Linked DNA regions of Martelella mediterranea DSM 17316. The protein of the gene in region 1 interacts with the protein of each later gene in a pairwise test. Links are inferred from orthologs where the notes say so. Each region holds a gene or a part of one and is shown on either strand. Other genes may lie near its edges.

Evidence for each region. The genes of interacting proteins can lie anywhere in the genome.
Region 2: the proteins of gyrA (region 1) and gyrB interact in binary tests that used the Escherichia coli proteins (3 or more experiments, as listed by UniProt). The link is inferred for Martelella mediterranea DSM 17316 from one-to-one orthologs.

The regions. Positions count from the first base shown.
Region 1 is NZ_CP020330.1:3,190,443-3,196,577, reverse strand. Bases 2,757-6,135 are described here. They hold gyrA (DNA gyrase subunit A), read left to right. Parts: upstream 2,757-3,124; coding sequence 3,125-5,935; downstream 5,936-6,135. Other genes in these bases: coaD (pantetheine-phosphate adenylyltransferase), read left to right, coding at 6,089-6,135; Mame_RS14935 (MarC family protein), read right to left, coding at 2,757-2,897. Outside these bases: excinuclease ABC subunit UvrA, read right to left, coding at 1-1,433; Mame_RS14940 (single-stranded DNA-binding protein), read left to right, coding at 1,686-2,201; more of Mame_RS14935, read right to left, coding at 2,247-2,756. UniProt on the Escherichia coli protein: A type II topoisomerase that negatively supercoils closed circular double-stranded (ds) DNA in an ATP-dependent manner to maintain chromosomes in an underwound state.
Region 2 is NZ_CP020330.1:798,791-804,593, reverse strand. The notes cover bases 1,717-4,763. They hold gyrB (DNA topoisomerase (ATP-hydrolyzing) subunit B), read left to right. Parts: upstream 1,717-2,045; coding sequence 2,046-4,481; downstream 4,482-4,763. Outside these bases: Mame_RS03650 (ABC transporter permease), read right to left, coding at 1-425; glycine betaine ABC transporter substrate-binding protein OsmF, read right to left, coding at 657-1,574; Mame_RS03635 (ABC transporter substrate-binding protein), read left to right, coding at 4,976-5,803. UniProt on the Escherichia coli protein: DNA gyrase negatively supercoils closed circular double-stranded DNA in an ATP-dependent manner to maintain chromosomes in an underwound state.

The DNA.
Region 1 (6,135 bases):
GCGATATCGTTCTGCTTCTGCGAGAAGTGCTTCGGCAGGTCCTCGAACCAGTCGCGCGCCGCGCGGATCGAAAGCTGGCTGACCTCGCCGATATGGCGGCCGTCGATCTTGACGGCGAGCGCCTCCGGCTTCAGCCGGTAGCCGTTGCAGGCCGGGCAGGGGGCCGCCGACATGTAGCGCTCCATCTCCTCGCGCGCCCAGGCGGAATCCGTCTCCTTCCAGCGCCGCTCGAGATTGGGAATGATGCCCTCGAAGCTCTTGGTGGTCTTGTAGCTGCGCGCGCCGTCGGCATACTGGAACTCGATCTTGTCATCGGTCCCGTTGAGGATAGCGTTGGTGGCCTGTTCCGGCAGCTTGTCCCAGCGATCCGTCATCTTGAAGCCGAAATGCCGGCCAAGCGCCTCCAGCGTCTGCTTGTAGTAAGGCGACGAGGATTTCGCCCAGGGCGCGATCGCGCCTTCTGACAATTTTTTCGCCCGGTCCGGAACGACCAGCCCTTCATCGATCTTCTGCTGGAATCCGAGCCCGTCGCAGGTCGGGCAGGCGCCGACGGGATTGTTGAAGGAGAACAGCCGCGGCTCGATTTCCGGAATCGTGAATCCTGAAACAGGACACGCGAATTTTTCCGAAAAAACAACGCGTTCATGGGTTTCGTTGAGAGATTTGTTCTTGGCGCCGCCGGCCGCCGTCTCGTTTTCCGGCAGCGGCTTGTCGGCGAATTCGGCGACCGCCAGCCCGTCCGCGATTTCGAGGCAGGTCTCCAGACTGTCGGCCAGCCGGGTCGCCAGATCGTCGCGCACCGCAACGCGGTCGACCACCACGTCGATATCATGCTTGTATTTCTTGTCGAGCTTTGGCGCTTCGGCGATCTCGTAGAATTCACCGTCGATCTTGACGCGCTGAAAGCCCTTCTTCATCAGTTCCGCCAGTTCCTTGCGAAACTCGCCCTTGCGGCCGGTCACCAGCGGCGCGAGGATATAAAGCCTTGTGCGTTCCGGCAGCGCCAGAATGCGGTCGACCATCTGGGTCACGGTCTGGCTTTCGATCGGAAGGCCCGTCGCCGGCGAATAGGGGACGCCGGTGCGCGCGAAAAGAAGGCGCATATAGTCGTAGATCTCGGTCACCGTGCCGACGGTGGAGCGCGGGTTCTTCGACGTGGTCTTCTGCTCGATCGAGATCGCCGGCGACAGGCCCTCGATCCGGTCGACATCCGGCTTTTCCATCATCTCCAGAAACTGGCGCGCATAGGCCGAGAGGCTTTCGACATAGCGCCGCTGCCCCTCCGCGTAGATCGTGTCGAACGCCAGCGAGGATTTGCCGGAGCCCGAAAGCCCGGTCATCACGATCAGGCTGTTGCGCGGCAGATCCACGTCAACGCCTTTCAGGTTATGCTGGCGCGCGCCGCGGATGGAGATATTCTTCAGTTCGCTCATGGGATCAGGCTTCTCGAGAAGGGAATTTGCTTCCTATGTAGTTCACGCTGCGGCTCTGTCGAGGTGCAGCAAAACAGACGGTTTGAATGTCCCCGGTTGAATCGCTTGACTCGATCATAGCAGAGCGATAGAACAAATAAAGAACATTTTTAATTGTGGATTGTCCCGTATCGGTTGATCGCTTTCGGAGAGATCGTCTATGCTGCCGAAAATTCTCTAAAGCGCCGCAACGCGGTTATACAGGTGGTAGTCATGGCAGGTAGTGTAAACAAGGTCATCCTCGTCGGCAATCTCGGAGCGGACCCGGAAATTCGGCGCACACAGGATGGCCGGCCGATCGCCAATCTGCGGGTGGCCACGTCGGAAAGCTGGCGCGACCGCAATTCCGGCGAGCGCAAGGAGCGCACGGAATGGCACCGGGTGGTGATCTTCAGCGAGGGGCTGTGCAAGGTCGCGGAACAATATCTGCGCAAAGGCTCCAAGGTCTATATCGAAGGCCAGCTTCAGACCCGCAAATGGACCGACCAGGGCGGCCAAGAGCGGTTTTCGACCGAGGTCGTGCTGCAGGGCTTCAACGCCACGCTGACCATGCTGGACGGCCGCGGTGAAGGCGGCGGGGGCGGTGGCCAAGGCGGCAACTTCGGCGGAGGCCAGGGCGGCGGTGGCTATGACGATTACGGCTCGCAGCCGTCTTCCGGTGGTGGTGGCGGTGGCCGCAGCAGCGGCGGCGGTTTCTCGCAGGATCTCGACGACGACATTCCGTTCTGATCCCAACCGCATCGGACCTTTTTGAGGGCAAACGCGCCGGATAATTCAGGCGCCTGCCGTGCCCGTGGGGATATGCATCACCGTGGTCACCCCGTCGATCACGAACTGCACGGCCAGCGCCGTCAGCATCATGCCGAGAATGCGGGTGAGAATGTTACGACCGGTTTCGCCGAGAAGCCGGTCGATCAGGCCGGCGGCGAGCATTGCCAAAAGCACGACCAGCGAGGCGACGAAGATCACCAGAACGAGCGCCAGCTTGTCCAGCACCGTTTCCATCTTGGAGCCGAGCAGGATGGTCGCGGAGATCGCGCCGGGGCCTGCGATCAGCGGCATGGCCAGCGGGAAGGCGGCGAGATTGGCCATGCCATCCTTCGTGATGGCGGTTTCGGTGGTCCTCTCCTTTCTTTCGACGCGTTTTTCGAAGATCATTTCCACGCCGATCCAGAACAGAAGAATGCCCCCGGCGATACGGAACGCGCTCATGGAAATGCCGAGCGCGTTGAGGATGTCATCGCCCAGCAGCGCAAAGGCCAGGAGCAGAAAGAACGAAATCAGGCTGCCCCGGATCGCCACCTTGCGGCGCTGCGCCTGGGTCATGCCCACGGTCAGCGCCAGGAAGATCGGCACCATGCCGGGCGGGTCCATGGTCACCATCAAGGTGGTGAAGCCGTTTATCAGCGTCGCCAGTTCATTCATCGCCCGTTCCCCAGCCGTTTTTGCGTTTCCAGAGAGCATGGCGCCGCGTTAAACCGGAAGTGGCATTCGCAGCGCTCTTGTGAGCTTGCCACAGGATCACCACCTGACACGAATAAAATCGCGTAATTCGGCCTCTGTCCACTGTCAGGAGGCTTGAGAAATTGGCGTCAGCCATCGGATTCGGCTATAAAAAACCAGATGATTCTAGCTTGAGATCGTGATTCACATTGACTGATCAAACGACACCTTCGGGCGGAGGTCTTCCGCCGGGCATCGAGCCCATCTCCATCATGGAGGAAATGCAGCGTTCCTACCTCGATTACGCGATGAGCGTGATCGTCAGCCGCGCGCTGCCGGATGTTCGTGACGGCCTGAAGCCGGTGCACCGCCGTATCCTCTACGGCATGTCCGAAATGGGCGTGGACTGGAATAAGAAATACGTCAAATGCGCCCGCGTCACCGGCGATGTCATGGGTAAATATCACCCTCATGGCAATGCCGCTATCTATGACGCGCTGGCGCGTATGGCACAGCACTGGTCGCTGCGCCTGCCGCTGATCGACGGGCAGGGCAATTTCGGCTCCGTTGACGGCGACCCGCCCGCGGCCGAGCGCTACACCGAATGCCGCCTGCAAAAGGTCGCGCATACGCTGCTCGACGATCTCGACAAGGACACCGTCGATTTCCGCGAGAACTATGACGGCACGCTGTCGGAGCCGGTGGTGCTGCCGGCCAAGTTTCCGAACCTTCTCGTCAATGGCGCGGGCGGCATCGCCGTCGGCATGGCCACCAACATCCCGACCCACAATCTGGGCGAGGTGATCGACGGCTGCATCGCGGTGATGGAAAATCCCGCGATCGAGCTGCCGGAACTGATGCAGATCATCCCGGGTCCCGATTTCCCGACCGGCGCGCAGATTCTCGGCCGCGCCGGCATCAAGTCCGCCTATGAGACCGGCCGCGGCTCGGTGATCATGCGCGGAAGGGCCACGATCGAGCCGATGCGCGGCGATCGCGAGCAGATCATCATCACCGAAATTCCCTATCAGGTGAACAAGGCGACGATGATCGAGAAGATGGCCGAACTGGTGCGCGACAAGCGCATCGAGGGCATTTCCGATCTGCGCGACGAGAGCGACCGCGAAGGCTATCGCGTCGTCGTCGAACTGAAGCGCGACGCCAATGCCGAGGTCATCCTCAACCAGCTTTATCGCTATACGCCGCTGCAGACGTCCTTCGGCTGCAACATGGTGGCGCTGAACGGCGGCAAGCCGGAACAGCTCACCCTGCTCGATATTCTGCGCGCCTTCGTCTCCTTCCGCGAAAGCGTGGTCAGCCGGCGCACCAAATATCTGCTCAGGAAGGCGCGCGATCGCGCCCATGTGCTGGTTGGCCTTGCCATCGCTGTTGCCAATATCGACGAGATCATCAATCTGATCCGCCGTGCGCCCGATCCGCAGACGGCGCGTGAACAGTTGATGGAACGGCACTGGCCGGCCCGGGATGTCGAGGCGCTGATCCGCCTGATCGATGATCCGCGCCACAAGATTTCCGAGGATGGCACCTACCAGTTGTCCGAGGAACAGGCCCGCGCCATTCTCGAACTGCGCCTCTCGCGCCTGACCGCGCTCGGCCGCGATGAAATCGGCGACGAACTGAACAAGATCGGCGACGAGATAAAGTCCTACCTCGAAATCCTGTCATCGCGGCAGAAGATCCAGGAGATCATCAAGGAAGAGCTGATCGCGGTTCGCGACGAGTTCGGCACGCCCCGCCGCTCCGAAATCCTCGAAGGCGGTCCGGATATGGACGACGAGGATCTGATCGCGCGCGAGGACATGGTCGTGACCGTGTCGCGCAACGGCTATATCAAGCGCGTGCCGCTGACCACCTACCGCGCCCAGCGTCGCGGCGGCAAGGGCCGCTCCGGCATGTCGATCCGCGACGAGGATTTCGTCACCCGGCTGTTCGTGGCCAACACCCACACGCCGGTGCTGTTCTTCTCCTCGCGCGGCATCGTCTACAAGGAGAAGGTCTGGCGTCTGCCGATCGGCACACCGCAATCGCGCGGCAAGGCGCTGATCAACATGCTGCCGCTGCAGCAGGGCGAGGCGATCACCTCCATCCTGGCGCTGCCGGAGGATGAGGAAAGCTGGTCCGAGCTCGACGTGATGTTCGCCACCACGCGCGGAACCGTGCGCCGCAACAAGCTGTCTGATTTCGTGCAGGTGAACCGCAACGGCAAGATCGCGATGAAGCTCGACGACGAGAACGATCGCATCCTGTCGGTCTGGACCTGTACGCCGGATGACGACGTGCTGCTGACGACGGCGATGGGCCAGGCGATCCGCTTCCCCGTTCCCGCCATTCGCGTCTTCGCCGGCCGCAACTCGATCGGCGTGCGCGGCATCGGCCTTGCCGAGGGCGACGAGGTGATTTCGATGACCATCGTCAGCCATGTCGACGCCGAGCCGTGGGAACGCGCCGCCTATCTGAAGCGGGCAGCGCTCGAGCGCCGCACCGAAACCGGGGAGGGCGAGGATATAGCGCTTGTCGGCGAGGAAGTGGCGGAAGAGGGCGAACTGAGGGATGATCGCTATGAGGAACTGAAGTTCCGTGAGCAGTTCATCCTGACGGTCACGGAAAAGGGCTTCGGCAAGCGTTCGTCCTCCTATGACTTCCGCATCTCCGGACGCGGCGGCAAGGGCATCCGCGCCACAGACACCTCCAAGACGGACGAGATCGGCCGGTTGATCGCGGCCTTCCCGGTTCTCGACGGCGACCAGATCATGCTGGTCACCAATGCCGGGCAGTTGATCCGGGTGCCGGTCTACGACATCCGCATCGCCAGCCGCACCGCCAAGGGCGTCACGGTGTTCAAGACCGGCGCCGAGGAAAAGGTGGTCTCGGTCGAGGTCATCAGCGAGCCTGACGACGATGAGGCGATCGAGGACGCTGTTGAAGCCGGTGTCGAGGCCGGCAGCGAAGGCGCGGCCGAGGCGACGGGCATCCCTGACGAGGGAACCGACGAGACCTGATCGGCGAACAACGGGAATGAAGACTGGAGCCGGGCCCTGCGCCCGGCTTCTTCGTTTGACCGATCCGTTTGCAGCCTGAACCGGCTTGCAGCCCGGCACTTTCCGTGACAAAAGGCCGTGACCGGAAACGGGGCCGAGGACGCAACGAAGCACATGGCGAAGGCATTTTACACAGGTTCGTTCGACCCGATGACCAACGG
Region 2 (5,803 bases), 2.4 Mb from region 1 along the record:
GAAAGCTGTTTGCGCACGATCGCATCGGCCATCGCGATCGAAAACGCGAACAGCATGATCCAGAACCCGCCGCCCGGCGAAACGCGGGCATAGGGATTGTCGTCCGGCATCAGGTAGTAGCCGGCGCGTCCGACCATCAGCGCCAGCACCGCAATCGCGGCCACCGCCGCGGCCAGCCGGAGGTTCACCGGGGTTTTTAGCAGGATGACGGCAACCACGGCCATCAGAAAGGCGATCAGCGCGATCGCCTGCGCCAGCGGCATCGCCGCCCAGAGCATGACGCCCTCGGCGGAAACGATGCGGTTTGCCCGCGACAGCGCGAAAGGCTGGGCGAACAGGCCGATAAGCGCGATCGCGGCCACGATGACGCCAAGCTTGTCGAGCCTTCTGGCAGCGCTCGTCTCTGTCTCGGTGATGGCTGACATGTTCTGCCTTTTGGCTGTCGGTCGTGTTACCCCGAAGCGGGCAATCTTGCTCCAAACAATCTCTCCCCTTGAGGGAGAGATGCCCCGACAGGGGCAGAGAGGGGTGAACCCTCTTTGCGAATTCGGAGCTTGCGGCTTATGCCCTGTACCCCTCTCTGTCGCTTTCGCGACATCTCCCCCTCAAGGGGGGAGATTATTGAGGGGCTTTGCGGTTAGGTTGAAACTCCGACCTTACTTCACGAACCCGTTCAGCGTCAGGAACTCCTTGGCGACGGCATCGGCCGGTTCGCCGCCGACCTGGACGCGGCCGTTGAGGTCCTGCAGGGTCTCAAGGTCGAGCGCCTCGAAGACCGGCTTCAGGATTTCGGCGATCTGCGGATATTCCTCAAGACGCGCCTCGCGGATGATCGGGGTCGGCAGGTAGACCGGCTGCACGCCCTTGTCGTCATCCATTACCTTCAGGCCGGACGGCGCGATGCCGCCATCGGTGCCGTAGACCATGGCGGCATTGGCGCCGGAGGTCTGCTTGGCGGCCGCCGCGATGGTTGCCGCCGTGTCGCCGCCCGAAAGGGTGATCAGCTGGTCGGATTCGAGGTGGAAGCCGTAGGCTTTTTCGAAGGCCGGTAGCGCCGACGGCGAGGTCACGAATTCCGAGGAGGCCGCGAGCTTGATGTCGCCGCCGTCGGCGATATATTTGCCGAGTTCGGAGAGATCGGTCAGATTGTTGTCGTCAGCGATTTCCTTGCGGATCGCGATCGCCCAGGTGTTGTTGGCGTTGGCCGGCGTCAGCCAGACGATCTTCTCGGCGTCGTAATCGAGCTTCTTGGCCTCCTCATAGCCTTCCTGGGCGTTCTTCCACACGGGCAGGTCCGCCTTGTTGTAGAAGAAGGCGGCATTGCCGGTATATTCCGGATAGATGTCGATCTGGCCTTCGGTGATCGCCTGACGGACGATCGGCGTGGCGCCGAGCTGGATCTTGTTTTCAGTCGGGATGTCGTTCGCCTGAAGCGTCTGGAGGATGATGTTGCCGAGCACGCCGCCCTCGGTGTCGATCTTGGAGGAGACGACCACGGGGGCTGCCGCGGCGGTCTGGACGGCGGCGAAGGCTGCGATCGCCAATGCGCCGGTCAGGGTGAGAATGCGTTTCATATCGGTTCCCTCTCTCTAGGAACGGCCCGTCCCGGGCCGGTTGCCGCGCCTTCGGGCGTTACCCCGCAAATGGCGCAGCCGCGAAAATTCGTCCGGCCGCATCTCCGGCGACCGGCAAGGAAGCTGTCGCTTCGCCACCGCCGGACCGCGCCCGGAAGCGATGGTGAAAGGCGACCTCACTTTCAGATAGTGCGCCGCCGTTCCATAACGATAGCATACACAAGATTTATGTGGCCGCGCCCCCGGTTTGCCGGAAATATCCGCCATGCGTTCCCTGCCGCTCGGGTCCAATTCCGCTCCCGCTGCGTCCGCCATTGAAACGGGCTGGGCTTATCCCCAATTTGACTGTAAAAGAGGGCCCATCGATTTGAGTGAAAAGGGCTTTTCCCCTAGGATCGGTGCCTGAAAACGGCAGTGATTCGGCGCCTTTGTTTTGCGCCCACACTCCAACACGTTTGGAAAGACCTGTTTATGAGCGAAACCCCAGAAATTGCCGTCGGCGTTCCCGCCGAATACGGCGCTGATTCGATCAAGGTTCTCAAGGGGCTGGATGCCGTGCGCAAACGGCCGGGCATGTATATCGGCGATACCGATGACGGCTCGGGGCTCCACCACATGGTCTATGAGGTGGTCGACAACGCCATCGACGAGGCGCTTGGCGGCTACGCCGATCTTGTCACCGTGACATTGAACCCCGACGGTTCCGTCTCGGTCACCGACAATGGCCGGGGCATTCCGACCGACATTCACACCGGCGAGGGCATCTCGGCGGCCGAAGTGATCATGACCCAGCTCCATGCCGGCGGCAAGTTCGACCAGAATTCCTACAAGGTCTCAGGTGGTCTCCACGGCGTCGGCGTTTCGGTGGTCAACGCGCTGTCGGTCTGGCTGAAGCTGAAGATCAAGCGCAATGGCAAGCTGCACGAGATTTCGTTCACCCACGGCGTTGCCGACAAGCCTCTGGAAGTGATCGGCGACGCCGGCGACGAAACCGGTACCGAGCTCACCTTCATGCCGAGCCAGGAAACCTTCACCATGGTCGAGTTCGACTATGACACGCTGGAAAAGCGCCTACACGAACTGGCCTTCCTGAATTCCGGCGTGCGCATTCTCCTGACCGACAACCGCCATGCCGAACCGGTGGCGAAGGAAATGCATTATGATGGCGGGCTGGCGGCCTTCGTCGCCTATCTCGACCGCTCGAAGAAGCCGCTGGTCAGCGAACCGATCGCGATATCGACCGAAAAGGACGGCATCACGGTCGAAGTGGCGATGTGGTGGAACGACAGCTACCACGAGAATGTGCTCTGCTTCACCAACAACATTCCCCAGCGCGACGGCGGCACCCATATGGCGGGCTTCCGTGGCGCGTTGACCCGGCAGATGATCTCCTATGCCGATACATCGGGCATCCTGAAGCGCGAAAAGGTGACGCTGACGGGTGAGGACTGCCGCGAGGGTCTGACGGCCGTGCTTTCCGTGAAGGTGCCGGACCCGAAATTCTCGTCGCAGACCAAGGACAAGCTGGTCTCCTCCGAGGTCCGCCCGGTTGTGGAAAGCTGCGTCAACGATGCGCTGAGCCAGTGGCTGGAGGAGCATCCGACCGAGGCAAAGATCCTTGTCACCAAGGTCGCCGAGGCCGCGACCGCCCGCGAGGCGGCCCGGCGCGCGCGCGAACTGACCCGGCGCAAGGGCGCGCTCGATATCGCCTCGCTGCCCGGCAAGCTCGCCGACTGCTCCAATCGCGATCCGGCGAAATCCGAACTGGTGCTGGTGGAGGGCGACTCGGCCGGCGGTTCCGCCAAGCAGGGGCGTTCGCGCGAGACCCAGGCGATCCTGCCGCTTCGGGGCAAGATCCTGAACGTCGAGCGCGCCCGCTTCGACAAGATGCTGTCGAGCCAGGAAATCGGCACGATGATCACCGCGCTTGGCACCGGCATCGGCAAGGACGAATACAATCCGGACAAGCTGCGCTATCACAAGATCATCATCATGACCGATGCTGATGTCGACGGCGCGCATATCCGCACCCTGCTGCTCACCTTCTTCTTCCGGCAGATGCCGGAGCTGATCGAGCGCGGCCATCTCTATATCGCCCAGCCGCCGCTCTACAAGGTCACGCGCGGCAAGTCGGTGCAATATCTCAAGAACGAGCAGGCGCTCGAGGATTACCTGATCGACCAGGGCCTCGAGGATGCCTCGCTGCATCTCGGTTCCGGCGAAGTCCGCGCCGGTCCGGATCTGCGCCAGGTGATCGTCGATGCGGTGCGGATGCGCAATCTGATGGAAGGCATCCATTCGCGCTATGACCGCCACGTGGTCGAGCAGGCGGCGATTGCCGGCGCGCTCAACGCCGAGCGGGTCACCGATCCGGCCGAGGCCGAACGTCTGGCCGCCGATATCGCCGCGCGTCTCGACATGGTCGCCGAGGAGACCGAGCGCGGCTGGGAAGGGATCGTGCGCGAGGATGGCGGTCTGCGCTTCGAGCGCACGGTGCGCGGCGTCAAGGAAGTCGCCAATATCGACATGGGCCTGATCGGCTCGGTCGATGCCCGCTACATGGACCAGCTTCAGAGCCGCCTGTTCGAGGTCTACGAGAAGCCGCCGCTGCTGAAGCGCAAGAATGGCGATCTCACGATCTACGGCCCGCGCGCCATGCTGGAAGCCGTGTTCGAGGCCGGCCGTCGCGGCCTGACCATGCAGCGCTACAAGGGCCTTGGCGAAATGAACGCCGAGCAGCTCTGGGAAACCACGATGGACCCCAATGTCCGCTCGCTGCTGCAGGTCAAGGTCAACGACGCCACCAGCGCCGACGGCCTGTTCTCCCGCCTGATGGGCGACGAGGTGGAGCCCCGCCGCGACTTCATCCAGGATAACGCGCTGTCGGTGGCGAACCTGGATATCTGACGATTGGGCGGCGCATACGCCGTTTCTTGTTTTGACATCATCCCCGGCCGCGCGCCGGGGATATAATTGCGTTTGTCGCGCCCGACAGGCTCCGTGCCCAATAACGCCTTGGCCGGGGCCAAGCGGCAGATCGTAAGGCGATGTGCCGCGAGCGGTTGCCACGAGGCTCATGTCGCGCCGCTTCATGATGTGTCTATAGGCTACAAAGTAGCTCGGTTGAGCAAGTCGTGACCGACATTTTGTGAGCCGGACGCCACTTGGCTTGTTCCGGAAAACATCAGCGCATTTGACCACGTCGATCAGGTGTCAGCGTATCTGACGCTTTCGGCGCGCAGCCTTATCGTCCTTCCATGCCGAAAAATTACCCTTTCGAAACAAGCATATTGCGGCATTCGCCCAAAGTATGAGCATTCGCCCACTTGACAGAGCGCGTCATTATGGTGAGTAATTGCCCACATCGTAAGCTATTGCTCAATTCTGAGGGAGGAACGAGTATGAAACTTCATTCGACGCTGCTCGCCGCTTGCTCGCTGGTCGCCCTGACCGGCGTTGCTTCTGCTGAAACGCTGACCATCGCCACCGTCAACAACGGCGACATGATCCGCATGCAGAAGCTCACCGACGATTTCACCAAGGATCATCCGGATATCGACCTCGAATGGGTCACGCTTGAAGAAAACGTGCTGCGCCAGAAGGTCACCACCGACATCGCCACCAAGGGCGGTCAGTACGACGTCTTGACCATCGGCAACTACGAAGTGCCGATCTGGGCCAAGCAGAACTGGCTTCTGGAACTCTCCGGCATGCCGTCCGACTATGACGAAGCAGACCTTTTGCCCGCCATCGCCGGTGGCCTTTCCGTGGACGGCAAACTCTATGCCGCCCCGTTCTACGGCGAAAGCGCCATGGTAATGTACCGCACGGATCTCGCCGAAAAGGCCGGCGTGACCATTCCGGCCGAGCCGACCTGGGACGAGATCATGGCGGCTGCCAAGGCTATGACCGACAAGGATGCCGGCATTTACGGCATCTGCCTGCGCGGCAAGGCCGGCTGGGGCGAGAACATGGCCTTCCTCGGCGCGATGTCCAACTCCTACGGCGCGCGCTGGTTCGACATGGAATGGAAGCCGCAGTTCGACACCGAAGAGTGGAAGGCGACGCTCACCGACTATCTGGACATGATGAACAATTATGGTCCGCCCGGCGCGTCCTCCAACGGCTTCAACGAGAACCTCGCGCTGTTCCAGCAGGGCAAGTGCGGCATGTGGATCGACGCCACCGTCGCCGCTTCGTTCGTAACCGACCCGAAGGAATCCAAGGTC